One region of the Micromonospora sp. WMMD967 genome, then DNA from elsewhere that is predicted to be linked to it. Evidence: riboswitches for the same ligand, from Rfam matches in the RefSeq annotation. Region 1 holds a riboswitch; each other region holds the start of a gene.
What was found. Region 1 has a riboswitch for cobalamin ahead of O7631_RS26045 (acyl-CoA thioesterase). Riboswitches for the same ligand answer to the same signal wherever they lie in the genome.
Positions count from the first base shown of each region.

Region 2: it holds a riboswitch for cobalamin, as region 1 does, so the genes downstream of both, O7631_RS20020 (ribonucleoside-diphosphate reductase subunit alpha) here and O7631_RS26045 (acyl-CoA thioesterase) in region 1, are expected to answer to the same signal.
Region 3: it holds a riboswitch for cobalamin, as region 1 does, so the genes downstream of both, O7631_RS18010 (hypothetical protein) here and O7631_RS26045 (acyl-CoA thioesterase) in region 1, are expected to answer to the same signal.
Region 4: it holds a riboswitch for cobalamin, as region 1 does, so the genes downstream of both, O7631_RS17970 (peptidase) here and O7631_RS26045 (acyl-CoA thioesterase) in region 1, are expected to answer to the same signal.

Region 1 covers NZ_JARUBK010000001.1:5,779,566-5,784,620, forward strand. Annotated here, with positions in the region: gene O7631_RS26030 (ATP-binding cassette domain-containing protein) at 1-497, shown strand, start outside; gene O7631_RS26035 (hypothetical protein) at 1,124-1,324, shown strand; gene O7631_RS26040 (zinc-dependent alcohol dehydrogenase family protein) at 1,348-2,334, opposite strand; gene O7631_RS26045 (acyl-CoA thioesterase) at 2,475-2,987, opposite strand; cobalamin riboswitch at 3,106-3,320, opposite strand; gene O7631_RS26050 (copper resistance protein CopC) at 3,450-5,055, shown strand, end outside.
Region 2 covers NZ_JARUBK010000001.1:4,476,247-4,481,301, reverse strand. Annotated here, with positions in the region: gene O7631_RS20020 (ribonucleoside-diphosphate reductase subunit alpha) at 1-2,265, opposite strand, end outside; cobalamin riboswitch at 2,455-2,669, opposite strand; gene O7631_RS20015 (enolase C-terminal domain-like protein) at 3,302-4,696, shown strand; gene O7631_RS20010 (FadR/GntR family transcriptional regulator) at 4,704-5,055, shown strand, end outside.
Region 3 covers NZ_JARUBK010000001.1:3,895,526-3,900,580, reverse strand. Annotated here, with positions in the region: gene O7631_RS18015 (prenyltransferase/squalene oxidase repeat-containing protein) at 1-2,027, opposite strand, end outside; cobalamin riboswitch at 2,121-2,252, opposite strand; cobalamin riboswitch at 2,305-2,429, shown strand; gene O7631_RS18010 (hypothetical protein) at 2,532-3,965, shown strand; gene O7631_RS18005 (hypothetical protein) at 3,953-4,330, opposite strand; gene O7631_RS18000 (superoxide dismutase) at 4,407-4,667, opposite strand; gene O7631_RS17995 (superoxide dismutase) at 4,674-5,055, opposite strand, start outside.
Region 4 covers NZ_JARUBK010000001.1:3,886,681-3,891,735, forward strand. Annotated here, with positions in the region: gene metE (5-methyltetrahydropteroyltriglutamate--homocysteine S-methyltransferase) at 1-1,438, opposite strand, end outside; cobalamin riboswitch at 1,557-1,774, opposite strand; gene O7631_RS17965 (hypothetical protein) at 1,884-2,336, opposite strand; gene O7631_RS17970 (peptidase) at 2,366-3,415, opposite strand; cobalamin riboswitch at 3,503-3,654, opposite strand; gene tsaD (tRNA (adenosine(37)-N6)-threonylcarbamoyltransferase complex transferase subunit TsaD) at 3,741-4,778, opposite strand; gene def (peptide deformylase) at 4,775-5,055, opposite strand, start outside.

The DNA of each region.
Region 1 (5,055 bases):
GGGTCAGCATCGACGGGACGCCGGTGCACGGAGTGCGGTACGCCGTACCGGTCGCCCTGCGGACCCGCGTCGCCGTGCTGTTCCAGAGCCCGCGCGCCGCCGCCGATCCCCGGCTGAGCCTGGACGACCTCATCGCCGAACCGCTCCGTGCCGTCCGAACGCCCGATGCGACGGTCCGGGAGCGCGTGGCCGAACTCGCCGACCTCGTCGGCCTCACCGCCGACCTGCGGGGCCGACGGCCACACGCGGTGTCCGACGGGCAGCTACAACGCGCCTGCCTCGCCCGCGCCCTCGTACACCGGCCGGACTACCTGCTCTGCGACGAGGCCACGGCGATGCTGGACGCCTCGACCCAGGCGCACGTCGCCGCCATCATCCGCGACTACCAGCGAACCCAGCGGGCCGGTGTCCTCGTCATCAGCCACGACCAGACCCTGATGGACCGCTGGGCCGACCGGATCGTCGACCTGAACAGCACGACCCCGACCCGGACCTGACGGACCGCCGGGTCCCACCCCGGGCGGACCGTGCGACAGTCATGATCCGCGCAACTACCCGGATACTGCTGCCTCCGACGTGCGGGAAGCAGCAACAACCCTGATGTTGCGCGGATCGTGGCGACAACCGCTCGACCCGGCGTCAGCTATGGTCTCGCCGTGCTCGCCTGGCTCGTCGACCACCTTCCACTTCGGCTGTGGACTCCCGGCAACGGGCGCATAGGCGGTCGCCTGCACTTCTGCGTAGGGGATTCATTCGAGCGGACGATCGAGTGGAACGGCAGGCATCTCTTCGGTGGTCGATCGCTTGGCGCACGGGCCGTCTTCGACCGCTTCGGATCAGCGGATTAAGCGCAGACCGGAGCGGATCTGGTTCCTCGGTGGGGCATCGCACGCCAGTGGCGCACGCGCTTCGAGCCGCCGCACACCCGAACACGGCGGGTGACGCCATCACGGCAGCGGGGTTCACCACCGCCACGGCCCCGATGACGCGGGACGTGGAGCGGCGATGCGGGTTCGTGCACATCTTCGCCACCGGGGCGTTGGCGGCGGACGACCAGCATCCCCGGTGGTGCGGTCGCGACGGGTGCGACCGGCGCGGGGAACACCGGTCGCATGTCTCGGACGTGGACACCAACCGACCGGAAGCGTCGATCATCACGGTGGCGTTGGTCCAAACTGCCCATGCGGCGGCTGAAACCACTGTGGTGTTGAGCGCGACCGGGGGCCTGGCGTCCGACCGGGTAGCGATGTCGATCAGCCAGGCCCGCGTCCTGCGCTACCGTCTCGGAGGCCTCATCGACGCGGCAGGTCACGGCAACGCGTAAGCCCTACCTGACGTCCCGGCCGGTCAGTCGGCGATGTCCACCACGACCTTGCCCTCGGCGATGCCGTCGGCGACCACACGGTGAGCGTCCATGATGGTGTCGAGCGTGAACCGACGCCGGTCCAGTCGCGGGCGCAGCGCGCCGGCGTCGGCCAGCGTCGCGATCTCCCGCAGGATGTCGCCGTGATGTTCGCGGCCCCGGCCGGTGAGCATCGGTAGCAGGGTGAACACGCCGGAGTAGGTCGCGCCACGAAACGACAGCGGGGCGAGCGAGTGGGTGCCCCAACCGAGCGCGCTGACGACGTGCCCGTGATAGGTGCGTACCGCCGCGAACGACGCGTCGAGCGTCGCGCCACCGACGTTGTCGACGACGATGTCGAACCCCTCACCAGCGGTGTGCCTCTCGACGTACTCCTCCACGCTGGTCGAGGTGTAGTCGATGGGCACGGCACCCAGGCTCTCGATCACCCGTACGCTCGCCGGCCCGCCGGTGGCGTACACCTCGGCACCCTTTGCCTGGGCGAGTTGCAGGCCCACGTGACCGACACCGCCGGCACCGCCGTGCACCAGCACCTTCTGCCCGGCGCGGACCCCGGCGCGGTCGACAAGCCCCTCCCAGGAGGTGATCGCCGCCAGTGGCAATGCGGCGGCCTCGCGCATCGAGAGGCCGCCAGGCTTGCGGGCCAGCAACCGGGCGTCCACGGCGGCGTACTCGGCCAGCGAACCCGGTAGCCCACCCACTCCCCCGCACAGCCCGTACACCTCGTCTCCCGGCGCGAAGCCGGCCACCTCCGCGCCGACAGCGGCGACGACCCCGGCAAGGTCCAACCCGAGCACCGCGGGCGGTCGTACGCGCGCGTGCGCGGCCTGTCCGGCCTGGATCTTCGTGTCGAGTGGATTGACCCCGCTGGCGACGATCCGCACCAGCACCTGCCCCGCCTGGGGAGAGGGCTGATCGATCTCCTCGACCGTCAGCGGCCTGTCGAACTCCCGCAGCACCGCAGCGCGCATGACGATTCACACCCTCCGTGATCCAGACATCACGTGGACGCTATCCAACTGGGGGTGCCGCCCGGGTGACATCCGGGGTGACGGCCAGGACGACGATTCGGGCGAGATCCGCTGAACGGGGCGAGAGCCCGAGCCGCCCCTCAGCCCTCGTCGACGCCGTCGAGCAGCGCCCTCCGCAACGCCAACCGGTGCTCCCGACGGATCTCCGCCTCGCGGTAGCGCCTCCGGTCCCCGTCGGTCTCGGGTAGCAGCGGCGGCACCGTCCTCGGCTGGCCGTCGTCGTCGATGGCGACCATGACCAGGTGGGCGGTGGCCACGTCGGTGGGCGGAACGGCCCGGTCCCACCGGTCGGCGGTGACCTTGACCGCGACCTCCATCGAGCTGCGTCCGGCCCAGGTGATCCGAGCGTCGACGTGCACGACGTCGCCGACCCGCACCGCGCGCAGGAACGCGGTCTCGTCGATGGCGGCGGTGACCGCCGGCCCGTCGGAGTGCCGGGCGGCGACGACTCCGGCCACCGAGTCGATGAGGTTGAGGATCCGGCCGCCGTGCACCGTACCCATCAGGTTGGTGTGGTGCTGGTCCATGATCTGCGACAGGGTCAGGTGCGACGCCGACGGCGCTCGGCCGGCGATCGTGGCGGTGTCGTGCACAGCGGTAGTCCGTCTCTCGGGAAACCACACCACCGGTACGCGGACACCCGACGAGCACGCGCCGACGGACGGCACGTCACCCGCTCAGCCCACCCGCGAGGCCGACGGCGGCGCACACGGTCGTGTGCGCAGCGCGGGCAGGTCTTCGGACTCGCGGGCCTGACCGGTCACGCCGGTCTCCTACCGGCCGTCGCTTCCCAGGCCGACGGCCCAGTGCTGATGACGGCGTTCGTTCCCACTCACCGCTGCGGGGCAGTCCCGGACTTCCACCGGGTTCCCTCTTACGACGCCCCGACGGTCACGACGGGGCGAACCAGCGCCGCCCGCAGCATAGCTGGCCAGGGAAGTCCCGGTACCGGGGGCACAGCGCGGAGGCGGCGCCGGAGCGTCGTCAGCTTTTGCCATGTGAGGAAAAAGATCGCCAGCTCTTGAAAAAAGCCTCACTCCGGTCAGGATATTCAGATGCGTCGTCTCCCTCAGACTCCGGGGCGGGTGCTCTCGGGTGTCCTCGCGCTCCTCCTCGCCTCGGCGGTCGCACTCCTCGCGTCCGCCCAACCCGCCTCGGCTCACGGCACTCTCGCCATGTCCACGCCGGCGGGTGGGGCCACCGTGAGCGAGCCGTTGACGGCGGTGCAGCTCTTCTTCACCGAAAAGGCCGCGCCGAACGCGTTCTTCACTGTCACCGCCCCGGGCGGCATCCGGGTCGACAACAGCTGGTCGTACGGGGAGCCGAAGCCGCTGGACAAGCCGGTACGGGAGTACTTCCTGGTCAACGGGCAGTTCGAGCCACGGGAGTACACGACCGGGTTTCCCGCGACGGTGGCGGTCACCCACCTGCCAGCCAAGGGCCAGTATTCGGTGAGCTACCTGTCGGTCGCCTCGGACGGCGACACCGTGCGGGGCACGCTGACGTTCCGCTACAACGGGCCGGTGACGGCGGCACCCAAGGGGTGGAGCCCGCCGACGACGCAGCCGGACCCGGCGCTGGTGGCCGCCACCGAGCAGCACGGGTCGTCCGGGCAGGCGTCGGCGGTGCCGACCACCTCGGCCCAGCCGGTGACCCCGCCGACCGGAGCTGCGGCGGCCCCGCCGACCGGGCCGGGCGAGGAGAGCGGCTCCGGAGGACTGGCCTGGGCCGGCTGGGCGGCGGCGATCGCGGCACTCGTGGCGGCGGCCGGATTCGTCGTCTGGCGTCGCCGGACGGCGTCCACCGGCAAACCCACCGGACGGGGCCGTACCTCGCCGGCGGCCTCCGGTCGACGCGGCGGCGGCGCACGCACCACGAACCGGCCCTCCGCCGGCAAGACCAGCCCAGCCAGGGCCGCCGCCGCAAAGACGGCCGCCGCCAAGTCCTCCGCCGGCAGGACGGCCGCCGCGGTGAGCGGTGTCGGCACGAAGCCCACGGGTGGTAAGCGGCGACCGGCCACCGTGCCGGCGGCGCGGACGGGCGACGCGGTCGTCACGGCCCGCACGGGCGTCGCCGTCGACCCGACGCCCACCGACGCGGTCGATCCGACGCCCATTGAGCAGAAGGCGAAGGCCGTCGCCAGCACCGATCAGGAGGCGCAGGCCCCTTCCACCACCGACCAAGAGTCGACAGTCGAGGCCGGCCACCGGCCGGACACGGACCTCGCCGGGGTGGCACCCGGGTCCCGGCTCAGCAACGGCCACCTGGCGCTGCTCGTCGGCGGGCTGGTGGTCGCCCTGCTGGCCGGGTTCGGGCTGGCCCGCATCGGCACCGGCGACCAGAGCCCGTCGAACACCGCCCGGCAGCCGGCCGGCGGTCCGCCGGCTTCGGGGCCGGCGGGATCCGCGACCGACGGGCACCAACACCCGGCGGGCACCGGTCCGCACACGCACCGAGGTGACGGCGCGGCGGGCGAGACGCTGGCGACCGGGACGACGGTCAGCGCCGGTGGGTACACCCTGCAACCGGTGGAGCGGTCCCAACCCGCCGGGGTACGCGCCGACTACCGCTTCCGGATCGTCGGGACCGACCGGCAGCCGGCGACCCGCTTCGCGGTCGTCCACGACAAGCCGCTGCACATGATCGTGGTGGGCCGCGACC
Region 2 (5,055 bases), 1.3 Mb from region 1:
GGGCGCGGCGGCCACGGGTGCGACGGCGCTGACGGTGGCCTGCTGGATCCGCGTCGCGGGGCGCGAGCGCAGGTAGTAGGTGGTCTTCAGCCCGGCCTTCCAGGCGTACAGGTACATCGAGGAGAGCTTGCCGATGGTCGGCGCGGCCAGGAACAAATTCAGTGACTGGGACTGGTCGATGAACGGGGCACGGGCGGCGGCGAGGTCGATCAGCGCCCGCTGCGGCAGCTCCCACGCGGTGCGGAACAACTCCCGGACGCCGGCCGGCAGCTCCGCGATGTCCTGCACCGACCCCTCGGCCCGCTTGATCGCCGACCGGATCCGGTCGGTCCACAGACCCCGGGCCTTCAGCTCGCGGACCAGAGCGGTGTTGACCTGGAGGAACTCCCCGGACAACGTCTCGCGCTTGAACAGGTTCGACACCTGCGGCTCGATGCACTCGTAGCACCCGGCGATCGAGGCGATGGTGGCGGTCGGGGCGACGGCCACCAGCAGTGAGTTGCGCAGCCCGTGCGCCGCGACCTGCTCCCGCAGGGCGTCCCACCGGGTGGCCTGCGTACCCTCGACACCCCACAGGTCGGGCTGCAACTGACCCCGCGCGGCCCGGGTCTGCGGGTACGTCGGGTGCGCGCCGTACTGGCGGGCCAGGTCGGCGGAGGTCTCCAGCGCGGTCAGGTACAGCTCCTCGCTGACCCGGGTGGACAGCTCCCGCGCGGCGGGCGAATCGAACGGCAGCCGCAGTGCGAAGAAGACGTCCTGCAGGCCCATCAGCCCGAGCCCGACCGGCCGCCAGCGGGGGTTGCTCGCCGCCGCCTGCGTGGTCGGGTAGTAGTTGATGTCGATGACCCGGTCGAGGAAGGTCACCGCGGTACGCACCGTGGCGCGCAGCCGCTCCCAGTCGATGTCACCGTCGACGAGGTGGGCGGCGAGGTTCACCGAGCCGAGGTTGCACACGGCGGTCTCGGCGTCGCTGGACACCTCGACGATCTCGGTGCAGAGGTTGGACAGGTGCACCACGTTGCCCGGTTCGGCGGTCTGGTTGCACAGCCGGTTCGACGCGTCCTTGAAGGTCATCCACCCGTTGCCGGTCTGGGCCAGGGTGCGCATCATCTTCCCGTACAGCTCCCGCGCCGGGACCTGCCGGACGTAGCGGCCCTGCGCCTCGGCCTCGCGGTACGCGGCGTCGAACCGCTCCCCCCACAGGTCGGGCAGCTCGGGCACCTCGTGCGGGTCGAACAGCGACCACATCTCGTCGGCCTCGACCCGGCGCATGAACTCGTCCGGGACCCAGTTGGCCAGGTTCAGGTTGTGGGTGCGGCGGGCGTCCTCGCCGGTGTTGTCCCGCAGTTGCAGGAACTCCTCGATGTCCGGGTGCCACGGCTCCAGGTAGACGCACGCCGCGCCCTTGCGCCGGCCACCCTGGTTGACCGCCGCGACGCTCGCGTCCAACGTGCGCAGCCACGGCACGATCCCGTTGGACTGCCCGTTGGTGCCGCGGATCAACGCGCCCCGGGAGCGGACCCGGGAGTACGCGATGCCGATGCCGCCGGCGAACTTGGACAGGTTGGCGACCTGGGCGTAGCGCTGGTAGATCGAGTCCAACTCGTCGAGCGGTGAGTCGACCAGGTAGCAGGAGGACATCTGGGTGTGCCGGGTGCCGGAGTTGAACAGCGTCGGTGAGCTGGGCAGGTACGCCAGGCTGGACATCAACCGGTAGAAGCCGACCGCCTCGTCCGGCGTACGGGACAGGCCACAGGCCACCCGCAGCAGCCAGTACTGCGGAGTCTCCAGCACCGCCCGGCTGGTGGGGTGGCGCAGCAGGTACCTGTCGTAGACGGTGCGTAGCCCGAAGTACTCGAACCGCCGGTCGCCGTCCGGGTCGATGGCATCGTCGAGCACCGCGGCGTGCGTGGCGATGAACGCGGCGGTGTCTTCTCCGATCAGGCCCTCGGTGTGGCCGGTCCGGATCGCCGCGCTGAACGAGGCGATGCCCTGCCGACGCACCTCCTTGTCGACGTAGCCGGCGAGCAGGCGGGCGGCGAGGCGCGAGTACTGCGGTTCCTCACCGATCATCTCGGCCGCGGTCTGAATGGACAGCCGGTCCAGCTCGGCTGTCGTCGCGCCGTCGTACAGGCCGCTGATCGTGCGGGTGGCGACGCGCATCGGGTCGACGTCGGTCAGGTCGTCGGCCCACCGTTCGACCGCCCGGACGATCTTGTTCACGTCCACGGGTTCGGTGCCGCCGTCGCGCTTGCGGACCTGCATCGGTGTCCGCCGCGGTGCCGCGTCGGCGCTGGCCGGGACTACCTCGGTGACTGTCACCACTCGCTCCTCGGAGTTCGAGACCTGGAGGTCCGAACGCGCGGAGACAGACACCGACGGACGCCACGCCGGCGGCGTGGGTCACATGGCGTCAGCCGTCCCACGCGGCCTCGGACCGCCGCACACCCGGGTGCGGGTACGCGGCGCGCTGGCAGGTCTTCGGACTCGTGGGCGCGACCGGGCTCGCCGGTCTCCTACCGGCCGTCGCTTCCCAGACCGTGTGGTCCAGTGCTGATGACGGCTGTCGTTCCCACTCACCGCTGCGGGACAGTCCCGGATTTCCACCGGGTTCCCTCTTGCCTCGACCGCCCTGGGTGAGCGGTCGAACCAGCTGCGTTCGACACCATATATAGGGACCCAGCGGTTGTCACACCCCACATGTCGGTGCTGGCGTGTCGGCGGCGGAGGCGGTGACGACCGTCACCCGACCGCGCCCCGCCGCCGGCCCCGGGCGGCGGGGGCCGGCGGGAGGCGGCGGTCAGTGGCGCGACAAGGCTGCCGGGTGGTCGAACAACGGTCCACAAAGATGTGATGTATGCAGGATCCAGATGTAAGGAACGTTGCCCATAATCGACCGTCGATGTCGACGGTCAGAGTGAACATCCAATCTTCAAAACCCTCGGTCGGCCGTTGGCTCCGACCCTCGTTCCGAGCGGCGCGCCGCCGCCCACCATTCGACACATTCCACCGGCCGGGGTCCCACTTCGGACAGCGCGCGCCCACTACCAGCGGATTGGGTTTCGACCGTGGCGCAAATGCGCGATCGCGGGCCGCGACGGCGGGGTACCGCCGCCATGACGGCGGTCGCTCGGCATCCGAACACACCAGGTGGGAAGCGCCTCTCGCCCGGCGTCCGATCCCGATCAGAAACATTGGATGTCTGCATCGGTCAGGTGATCGACGTCGTTGACGCACCTGAACCAGCCTCCGTATACTCCGAATGATCATCTGATCTTTTGCCTAGTCGGGCGAGGAGCGCATGCCGCAGATCACCGCTGTCACCGTCGAGGACGTCCGCTTCCCCACCTCCCTGACCGCTGACGGGTCAGACGCCATGAACAAGGACGGCGACTACTCAGCGGCCTACGTCGTCCTGCACACCGACGGCACCGACAGCGTGGGCGCGCCGCTCGCGGGCCACGGCCTGACCTTCACCATCGGTCGGGGCAACGACATCGTCGCCGCCGCGGCGGTCCACCAGGCACAGCTCCTCGTGGGCCTGGACGTGGCGACGATGGCGGCCGACATGGGGGCGGTCTACCGCCTCCTCACGTCCGACTCGCAGCTGCGGTGGCTCGGGCCCGAGAAGGGCGTCGTCCACCTGTCGCTCGCGGCCGTGCTGAACGCCTCGTGGGACCTGGTGGCCCGGCTCGCCGACAAGCCGCTGTGGCGGCTCCTGGTCGACATGACCCCCGACCAACTCGTCGACATCGCGGACCTGCGCTACCTGTCCGACGCGCTGACCCGCGACGAGGCACTGGCCATCCTGCGAGCCAAGGAGAGCACGAAGGCCGACCGCCTCGCCGAGCTCCACCGGACCGGCTACCCCGCCTACACCACCTCGGCCGGCTGGCTCGGCTACGGCGACGACAAGCTGCGCCGGCTGTGCCAGGAAGCCGTCGACAGCGGCTACGGCTACGTCAAGCTCAAGGTGGGCGCCAACCTCGACGACGACATCCGTCGGTGCGCCATCGCCCGGGAGATCCTGGGCCCGGACCGCAACCTGATGATCGACGCCAACCAGGTGTGGGACGTCGGCCAGGCCATCGAGTGGGTCACCGCCCTCGCCCGGTTCACACCGCTGTGGATCGAGGAGCCGACCAGCCCCGACGACATCCTGGGTCACGCGGCCGTCCGCCGGGCCGTCGCCCCGATCGGCGTCGCCACCGGCGAGCACTGCCACAACCGGGTGATGTTCAAGCAGCTGTTCCAGGCCGGGGCCATCGACTTCTGCCAGTTGGACACCGGTCGGCTGGCCAGCATCAACGAGATCGTCGCCGTGCTGCTCCTCGCCGCGAAGTTCGACGTACCGGTCTGCCCGCACGCCGGCGGCGTCGGGCTGTGCGAGATGGTCCAGCACGTGTCGGTTCTCGACTACGTCGCGGTCTCGGGAGACCTCACCAACCGGGTCACCGAGTTCGTCGACCACCTGCACGAGCACTTCACCGACCCGTGCGTCATCCGCGACACCGGCTCGGGCAGCGGTTACGTCCTGCCCGACCAGCCCGGCTACTCCACGCGGATGCGCCCCGAGTCGATCGCGCTCTACCGCTTTCCCGACGGCCACTACTGGGCCGCGGCCGACCCGACTACCGTGTCATCTCCGGAGCCGTACGTGATCGCGGGTGGGACGGCCACATCCGCTGGCCGCTAGGGGGACCATGTCACGCACCGACGAAGTGGTGAACGGCATCAAGCAGATGATCCTGGACGGGAGGTTCAAGCCCGGGGACCGCCTGCCGATCGAGAAGGACCTCGCCGAGTCCCTCGGCGTCTCGCGCGGCTCACTGCGCGAGGGAATGTCGGCCCTGTCGATCCTCGGCATCGTCAACATCCGTCAGGGCGACGGCACCTACGTCACCAACCTCGACGCGCCGCAACTGCTGGCCCCGATGGGCTTCGTGGTGGACTTCCAGGGTCAGGACGACCCTCGGCACATCCACACCGTCCGGCGGCTGCTGGAGTGCGAGGCAGCCCGGTTGGCCGCCACCAGGATCACCGACGAGGCCCTCG
Region 3 (5,055 bases), 1.9 Mb from region 1:
CTGAGGAACTCGACCGGCTTGGCGGCGGCCTCGCCCTGTCCCGCGCGGAGCTGCGCGATGATGCCCAGCGACTGGCCGAAGACCGAGGTGGCGTACCGATAGTTGCCGGCCCCGGCACAGCCGGTCGATGCGTCAACCTTGGTGCAGGTCACGTCACCCAGCGCGGCGATCAGGTCGTGTCCACCGAACGACCGTGGGTCGTAGCCGGTGACCTGGGCCAGCAACGCCACCTTGCCGATCGCGCCGCCGACGGCGTAGTCGGTGCCGATTCCGAGCCACGTGTCGACGGTGAATCCGCTGTCGCCGACCGCGCCGCCGCCGCGGAGAAACTCGACGATCGCCCGCAGCTTGGCGTCGTCCCCGCCGGTGGCGGCCAAGGCGTAGGCACCGTCGATGCTCAACCCGAAGTCGGGGAAGCCGGGGAACGACTCGTAGTACCGGCCGTCGATTAGATTGGTCGGCGCGACGAGGTAGGACACCCCCTTGACCAGATCGGGCCGCGGCCCGGCCGGCGGCGGCACCTCACCCAGGGTGGCGAGGTTCTTGCCGGCCAGCGCGAGCGCCGCAGCGGCGGTCGCGGGCAGGTCAGCGTCCGGGTTGCTCGGGTCGGGGCTGAGCCCACCGCCGGGAACGATCCGGCTGACCAGCAGGCCGGTGGCGGCGGCGGCCCGGTCGGCAAGGCCGAGGACGGCGAGGGCCTGCGCGGCGTGCCCGGTGGGGTAGGTCTCGCTGTAGCCCGCTCCGGTCCACGGCTGGTAACCACCGTCGGGCTCCTGCGCAGCGGCCAGGAACGTCTTGGCCGAACTCAGCGCCGCGTCGTGCCCGCCGAGCGTGTGCAACGCCAGGACGGCCAGCGTCGTGGCTGCGAGGTCCGGATCGCAGACGTCAGCGGGGCTGAGCCATTGGCCGGCGAAGGCTCCCGTTGCGCACTGCTGCTCGGTCAGTCGGGTGACGGTCGCGGCCGGCAGGGTGACACCGGCCCGCTTGAGCGCGAGCAGGGCGGTCGCGTGAGTCAGGGGATCGCTCGATCCGACGAAGTCACCGGCGACGGCGCAGCCGGCGTCGACGTCGGCCGCGGTGCACACCCGATCGGTGAGCGTGGCGATCAGATCCCGGTCGCCGAACGCGCGCGGATCGCCGCCGGTGATGGTGAGCAGGAGCGCGAGGTTGGCGACGTTGGCGATGTGGGGTGCGGCGGTGCCACCGTTCGGGAAGATAGCGGCATCGACGTGCGCCCGCAGGTAGTCGACGACCTTGCTGAGGGTCTGGTCCTGGCCCCCGGTCCCGGCCAGGGCGGTGGCGACCGCGATGGTCCGGTAGTAGTCGACGAACCCGATGTCGACGTGGTCGCCGTCGGTGAGCTGCCCGACCAGGTAACTCGCCACCGCCTTGACCTGGGCCTCGGTCGGGCGCGTCGGCGCTGGCGTCGAAGTTGGGGTCGCCGTCGGAGTCGCAGTGGCGGTCGGAGTGGGGCCGCTCGCGCGTACCGACGCGGGGGTGAAGCTCGGCGCTCCGGTGGTGCCGCCGATGTCGGTGCCACCGAAGACCCACGCTTCGACCTCACCCGGGCCGGGGCGCTGGGCCATGGCGCCGAGAGGGCTGTAGGTCCAGTGGTCCTGCCCGGCTGGGGCGATCCAGTAGGACCAGTAGGCCGACGCGGGCGGGGTCAACTGGCACGCCTCCTCGGCCGGCGTCGGGTGTTCGGCACCGGACGCGAAGTCGGGCGACCCGATCCGGCAGATGAAACCGGGGCCGTCGTGGTCGGTGCCGGTGGTGGTGAAACCCGCCTCGTGCAGCAGGTCCAGGCCGGTGGTGGGGCTGGCGTCGCAGCCGCGCAGCAGCGGCCCGCCCCACGCGCCGAAGTCGACAGCGACGATCGCGCCCTGGGTCGGGGTGCAGGACTCCAGCGGATCGGCGAGCGCGGCACGGGTCGGCACCACCAGCGCCACCGCGCCGAGCACCGCTGCGGCGACGGCCGCCAACCACGCCGCGGGAACACGCGACGTTCGACTGACCAGTGGGGACATGGCGACTCTCTCGGGGGCTAGCGGCGCAGGCGCGGACGCGGACCCCGAGAACAAAGTCCCGGAACCTGGCTCCGCGCCGTGTACCTCGACGGCGCTGCGGTGCACTATCCAGCCAGGTAATCCGACTCGTCCCGGTGACGGGACCTACGGCTGCGGGCCAGCGCCGGACTTTGACCGGCTTCCCCTGACTGCTGGATCGCAGCCATCGGACCACAACCGCGACCACCCCGTCAACGCGAAGGCGTGTCATGTACCTAACAGCGCGCGGTAGGGGTCTACTCCCATACCGTGACCGCGTCATCGCGTGGGGGAACCCGGTGGGAATCCGGGGCTGACGCGCAACGGTGAGGACGGTTCGCCCCGTCCCGAGCCCGACCACCCACGTGGTGACGCAGCACCTGCGGTATCCGTCCCACGCGTCCTGCGGCCGGCCCGCCCCGCTCCCGTCGGCCCTACTCGGGCTCCGGGTCGAGGCAGTCGTGCCCCGTACCCCAAGGAGACCCGATGTCCTCGCGCCTTTCCCCCGGCAGTCGCCGGAGACGACTCGCGACAGTTCCCGCCGCCGCGCTGATCGCCTCGATCGTCGCGGTCACGACCGGTGCCGCACCGGCCGCCGCGACCTCGACGGCGGCGCAGATCGCCACCGCCAAGACCAACGGCGTCACCTACCTGCGGACCCTGCAGGCCGCCGACGGCAGCTACGCCAGCGGCGGGCTGTCGAACGAGTGGGCGTTCAGCGCGTTCGCACCCGCCGGCGTCGCGGCCGTCGACGTGTACCCCTCCGGGGACACAACCAAGAACGCCCGCACCGTGTACCGCAACCAGCTCTCGGCCGCGTCCTGGCCGAGCAGCACGCCGGTGGTCACCGACTACGAGCGTGGGGTCCTGAACGCCTACGCCGCTGGTATCGACCCCGCCCGGGTCTCCCCCTCCCGTAACCTGATCGCCGACACCATCGCCTACTGGCAGACCGGCTCGGCCGGCTACTACGGCCCGCCGGCCAACTTCAACGGCACCGTCTTCGGCACTCTCGCCCTGGCCGGCGCGAAGACCCAGACCGGCGCCGCCCGCGTGCCGCAGGCGCTGCTCAACCTCTCGGTCGCCCGGATCCGCAACAACCAGCACAACGACGGCGGCTGGACGTTCACCCAGGCTGAGGGCAACCCCACCCAACTCGCCGCGGCCAGCGACATCGACATGACCGGCGCGGCCATGGCGGCCCTCTGCGCCGCCGGGGTGCCCAACACCGACACCGACATCGTCCAGGCGAAGAACTTCCTCAAGGGCAAGCTCGTCAACGCCTCGGGCGCGTTCACCTCGATGTTCGGCGTCAACACCGACTCCAACGCCTGGGCCGTCTCCGGGCTCAACGCCTGCGGCATCCCGAACCAGGGCACCGACTTCACCACCACCGCCGGCAAGACCCCGATCGATTTCCTCCGGGCGCAGCAGTTGACCGGCGGCGGATTCAAGTACCTGCCCACCAACACCACCCCGTCGGCGTACGCCTCGATCGACGCGGTGCGTGCTCTGGCCGGCGCGGGCTACACCGCCGCTCCCCCGACTCCGGTCACCGCTGGAGCGCCCACCTGGGTCGCGGCGAGCGGGTTCACCGCGGGCGCCGCCACCCGCCTTGCCGTGATCATCGACAACGGCAGCGGCAGCATCAAGCCGTGCGCGGTGACGCTGACGCCGACCGCCGCCACCACCACCCTCGGCGCCGTGCTGGACGCCGCCGTCGGCGCGGCTACCCCGAGTGGCTGCGTCACCGCCCTCAGCCCGTCCAGCGGCACCGGCACCGTGACCTCGATCAACGGTCTGGCCAACAGCGGCTCGTCCACCTGGAAGGTGTCCCGCGACGGCAGCACCCTGGTCACCGCGACCCGCGGCACGACAGTGACCGTCGGCGACACCATTTACCTGCGCTACGGCGTCTGACCGCCGCGTAGTGGCGTGGTCAGCGGCGGCCGAGCCGCCGCCGCTGACCACCCGCCGGCTGATCCGCCCGCCGTTGCTCGCCGGACCGCTACGTCGACCGGATCGTCGACCGGGCCGGAACATCGAGCGCACGTCTGTGAGGCCTGCTCCGGTGCCTCAAGTCGTGCGGGCACGGAGAGCAGGGCCTCCAGGCGGGCAATTCGACGCCGGCTGTCCCGCAGCTGCTGGCGAAGCTGGTGCGCCTGGGCCTCGCTGGCACCGAGCTGCCGACGGGCAGCCTCGAGCCGTTGGAAATCGGCCACGGGCAGCACCGCCACCTGCTGCCCGTCCAACGTCAGGACACGGTGTTCGGTCTTCCGGCGCATCGGGCCTCCCCGAGGTCGGCGGTGGACGCTGCGGTTGTCCGCTGGGTTCCGCCCGCAGGTGGAACCCAGCGGACGGTCATGCCGGTGGGGACTGCGCGGTCTCGGCCAGGAGCAACGACAACTCCCGGACCAGATCGTCCATCGACTGGCCGCTCTGCGCCTTGACCAGGCCCAGAGCGAGATCTGCCAGCAGGTAGAAGCCGAGGGTGCGGGCCTGCTCGGAGCTGAACGCCGACATCAGTTCCTCCGCGCCCGCGAGGTCACCGCGGTGCTTGGCGGCGATGACCCCGGCGGCGCGTTGGACGATCTCGGCCGCCTCAGGGGTGTACCCGGACACGCCGAATCAGATCTTCGGGGTCGCGGCGCGGGCGGCGTCGAAACGGGAGATGACGTCGGTCCAGTTGACCAGGTTCCACAGCCGATCCACGTAGTCCGGGCGGACGTTGCGGTACTGCAGGTAGTAGGCGTGCTCCCAGGCGTCGAACACCAGAATCGGGGTGGAGCCCTGCCCGACGTTGCCGTGGTGGTCGTAGACCTGCTCCACGATCAGCCGCTGGCTCAGCGGCTCCCAGGCCAGGACACCCCAACCCGAGCCCTGCACGCCCTTGGTCGCCGCGGACAACTGACCCGCGAAGCCGTCGAAGGAGCCGAAGTGCTCGTCGATCGCCGCCGCCAACTCGCCGTCGGGGCGGTCACCGCCGTCCGGGGACAGGTTGTTCCAGAAG
Region 4 (5,055 bases), 1.9 Mb from region 1:
CCAGCACGTCCAGCCCGAGTCGTTCCTGCACGGCGATGACGTGGGCGACTTCGGCGCGCATCCGCTCGGCGTAGCCGGTGTCGTCGAGCTGCCCGGCCCGGTGCGCCGCACGGGCCTGGCGAAGCTCCGTGGTCTGGGGAAACGATCCGATGGTGGTGGTGGGCAGCGGTGGAAGGTTCAGTCGGGCCTGCTGGGTGGCGGCCCGCTGCGCGTACGGCCCGCGCCGTAGGTGCTCGGGGGGCAGCGCGTCCAGTCGGGCCCGGACACCGTCGTTACGCCAGGCCGCCGGGGTCGGCGGCAGAGCAGTGGGCAGGGCACCGACACCGTCGCGCAGTGCGCGTCCGAGAGCGACGACCTCGTCGACCTTCTGCCGGGCGAACGCGAGCCGGACACGCAGGTCCCCATCGAGGTCAGGTTCGGCGGCGAGGTCTACCGGCACGTGCAGCAACGAACAGGATGTCGACACCGCGACATGGTCGGCCAGGGCGGTCAGTACGGCACCGGTCGCGGTGGCGGTGCGAAGGTCGGTACGCCAGATGTTGCGCCCGTCCACCAGTCCAGCGACGATCGTCTTCCCGCGTAGCGGGCCGGCGGCGGCGAGGCGGTTCAGGTTGCCCGGCCCGGCGACCAGATCGATGCCGACCGCCTCGACCGGGGTGCCCAACAGCGCCGGCAACGCGTCGCCGAGGTCACCGAAGTACGACGCGACGAACAACCGTGGCCGGTGCTTCAGAAGGCCGAGCCGGCGGTATACGGCGCGCAGCGCGGTGATCTCCTGCGGGGTGCGGTCGGCGGCGTACGCGGGCTCGTCGAGCTGAACCCATTCGACGCCGGCATCGGCCAGGGTGCCGAGGATGTCTTCGTGGACCGCGACGAGGTCATCGAGCCGGTCGAAGGGCCGGAACCCTTCCGGTGCGTCCTCGGTGGCCTTGGACAGCAGGAGGTAGGTCGCCGGCCCGACCAGCACCGGCCTGGTGGTGACGCCGAGTGCCTTCGCCTCGCCGTACTCCCGCACCGCCTTATCCGGGCGGGCCGTGAACGCTGTGCCGGGGCCGACCTCCGGAACCAGGTAGTGGTAGTTGGTGTCGAACCACTTCGTCAGCTCCAGCGCCGGCTCCCGCTCCGTGCCACGCGCCATGGCGAAGTAGGTGTCCAGGTCGCCGAGACCGAGGCGGCGGAACCGGTCCGGGACCGCGTCGACCAGAACGGTGGTGTCGAGCACCTGGTCATAGAACGAGAACGTGTTCGACGGAACCGCGTCCAGGCCGGCGTCGCGCAGCGTGCGCCACACGTCGACGCGGAGGCTGGCCGCAATTTCCTGAAGAGCGTTGGCGTCGATCCGGCCCGCCCAGTAGGACTCGACGGCGTGCTTGAGTTCGCGGTGGGGACCGATGCGGGGATAGCCGAGCACGGTGCTCAGCCCGAACGGTGCGGTCACGGAATGGGTGTCCTTCCCTCGAGGTCGACCACCGACCACACTGGAGGGACACGGCAGGGCACGGGACGACGACCGGGCCTCGCCCTGACCCTCCCGAGAGGCCGACGGCGGCGCACGCGGACGCGTACGCGGTGCGGGCAGGTCTTCGGACTCGTGGGCGTGACCGGGGCGACCCGATCTCCTACTGGCCGTCGCTTCCCAGACGCTCATGCGTCCAGTGCGTATGACGGCGGTCGTTCCCACTCACCGCTGCGGGGCAGTCCCGGTTTCCCACCGGGTTCCCTCTTACGACGCCACACCGTGACGGTGCGGCGAACCAGCACTGCCGACCATCGTACGGCCGGAAGCTGATCCCCGGTGCCGCTGCGGCACGCGGATTCTTCCTGTCGCCCAGAGTTGGACGGGCCGGGAGTCCGGTTAGGCCCGGACTCCCGGCCAAGGCCGACTACGGCGGGGAGATGGACGGAGCCTGCCCGGAGCCGAAGCGCCATCCTTCGACGGTGCCCTGGGCGGGGTTGTAGCTGCTCGCGCCGAGGGTGCTGTAGGACCAGGTGCCGCCGGGTGCCGCGTGCCAGTACGACCAGTACGCGCTGGCGGGCGGCGTGTTGACGCACGGTTCCGAGGCGGCTGTGGGATAGCCGTTGATTCGGCAGACGAAGGCGAGACCCCACCGTTGGGTGCCCGTCACGGCGAAGCCGGCTCCCTGCAAGGCGGCCAGGCCGGTCGGCGGGTCACCGAGCCGGCAGCCGGTCTGGACACCGAGGCCGAACGCGGTGAGGTCGACCACCACCGTGACGCCCGCACCCGGGGCGCACGCCGCCGCGTGCGCGGCACGTGGCACCGGGTCGACGGCGACCAGGCCGACGCTGACGACGGTGGCCGCTAACAGCAGTGCCATCCGTCGGCGCATCGTCGCCCGCCGACGGGTCACCATGGCGCACACGCCAGGACGGGCGCGGCAGCGTGAGCGCCGGTGGCCGACAGGGTCGCATGCCCGGCGCCTGCGATGCCGGGTACGGCCTGAGCGGTGGCCCGGGCGGCGGTGCTCGCATCGAATCCGCCGGGGGTGTACGCGATGGCGCCGCGATCGGCCGGCGTGCCTGTGCAGGTGACCTGCAGGCTGAGCAGGAACTGGCGGGCGTGTAGCCAGGCCAACGACCGACCGGCGGCGAAGAGCGCCTGGGCGGCGAGCCCGGTGCTGTTCGCGTTGGCCACGCCGTTCGCGGCGAACGAGCCGTCAGCGCCCTGCACAGAGACCAGCCACTGCGCGGCCGAAGCCGCGACCAACGGACGGCCTGCGGCCAGCAGGGCCTGAACGGCCAGAGCGGTCGCGTCGACGTCGCTGACACAGGTCGGCTGCCCAAAGAGCAGCGGGAAACCACCGTCGGCGCACCGGCTCGCGGCCAGGAACGTCACCGCCGACGACGGTGCGCCTCCGGCCCGGTCCAACGCCAGCACCGCAAAGGACTGGGTGAAGGTGTTGCTGTAGTCGCCGTACGCCGACCGGTCGGAGTACCGGCCGCTAGGCGTCAGCAGGCTGTTGAGCCGGGTGAGCAGATCGACACCGCCGAACGTCGCCGGGTTGAGGCCGCGGACCTGGGCACCCAGAGCGAGTTTCGCGGTCGCGCCCGCGTACGCCTCGGTGCCGTCACCGATGTAGCCGCTGATCACGGCCGGTTGGGCGAGCCACGACATGGCGTTCGCCGCGTTCGTGTCGGCCGTCTTGGCTGCGGCGAAGGCGAACACCGCATCGAGGGTGAGGCCCTGATCGGGATACGCGATGCCGTCGTAGACGACCTCGAACCGCTCGCCGTCGACCAGTTGGCGGGCGAGCCAGCCGGCGGCGGCATCGACCTTGTTGAGGGTCGGCGGCGACGCGGTGGCGGCGGCGGGTACGGCTGTCAGGGACAGCGTGAGGGCGGCGAGCGCAGCGCCTACGAAGACGCGGGCGCGGTGCCGGAGGGGACGGTTGACCATGAAGCGACGCCTTTCCGGGCTCCGGTGGTCCGAGACGACCCGACTCCGGTTCGGGCGGCTCCGACCCGTGGGCCACGACGGGTGGGGAGGCTGGTCATGCGGACTGACGGGTAATCGGGCTCGCGGCGTCACTACGTGTGTCGCCGCCTACCGTTGCGGGCCAGCGCCGGATTTCGACCGGACTTCCCCCGTCAGCACACAGGTATGAAGTTGTGACGGACAGTGTTCCCACGTCTGGGCTCCCCGTCAATGTCCGTGATCCGACGGGCAGCGTCGGCGCAGACAGCCGGGTCTACCCGCGGGGCGCTGCGCTGGCTGGTGCCGGTCAGCGGGGGCCGTGCAGCAGCGCCCCACGAAGGACGGCGGACGGGTCGGGGCCGAGGTCGAGCCGGTCGGGGGAGATGTCGGCGCGGACGAGGAGGTCTCCGACGGCGGCGATCATCGCGCCGTTGTCGGTGCAGAGCCGTGGCGACGGCACCCGCAGGTGAATGCCGGCCGCGGAGCAGCGTTCTTCGGCGAGGGCGCGGACCCGGCTGTTGGCGGCGACTCCGCTGACGAGGAGCAGTGTGTCGGCCTGGTAGTCGCGGCAGGCGGCGAGAGCCTTGCGGGTGAGGGTGTCGGCGACGGCCTCCTGAAACGACGCGGCGACGTCGGCGACGGGCAGCGGCCGGTCACCGTGGTGTCCGACCCAGCGGGCGACAGCGGTCTTGAGCCCGGAGAACGAGAACCGGTACGGGGCGTCCTGCGGGCCGGTCATCGGGCGGGGAAAAGCGATGGCCGTCGGGTCGCCGTCGCGGGCGACCCGGTCGATGACGGGTCCGCCGGGGTAGGGCAGGCCGAGCAGGCGGCCCACCTTGTCGAACGCCTCACCGGCGGCGTCGTCGACGGTGTCGCCCAGGTGCACGACCGGGTCGCGGGCGAGGTCGCCGATCAGCAGCAGGCTGGTGTGCCCGCCGGAGACGATCAGGGCGACGCAGCGGGCCGGCAGCGGCCCGTGTTCGAGGACGTCGACGGCCGCGTGGCCGGCGAGGTGGTGTACGCCGTAGAGGGGGACACCGAGGCTCAGCGCGTACGCCTTGCCGGCGGCCAGGCCGACCTGGACGGCGGTGGCGAGCCCGGGTCCGGCGGTGGCGGCGACCGCGCCGATGTCGGCGAAGCCGATCCCGGCCTGGCCCAGTGCGTGCTCGACCATGGGGGTGACGGCGTGCAGGTGCGCGCGGGCGGCGATCTCGGGGACCACGCCACCGAAGCGGGCGTGTTCGTCCATGCTCGTGGCGAGAGCGTCACCGAGCAGGACGCCGTCGGCGACGATCCCGATGCCGGTCTCGTCGCAGGACGTCTCGATGCCGAGGACAACTGTCACGCGTCGGCGTCCTGGTTGACGCCGGCGCCGACACCGGGGTGTTCGGCGCTGGCCGCGAGGAGCTGTTTGCGCAGTTTGACGGGCAGTCGATCGACGTAGGCGAGGCCGTCGAGGTGGTCGACCTCGTGCTGGAAGCACCGGGCGAGGGTGCCGGTGCCGTCCAGGCGGATCGGCTCACCGCGCAGGTCGACGCCGGTGACGGAGGCGGTGGCGGATCGGGCCAGGTCGGCGCGTTGCCCCGGCACGGACAGGCAGCCCTCGGAGTCGATGACCAGGT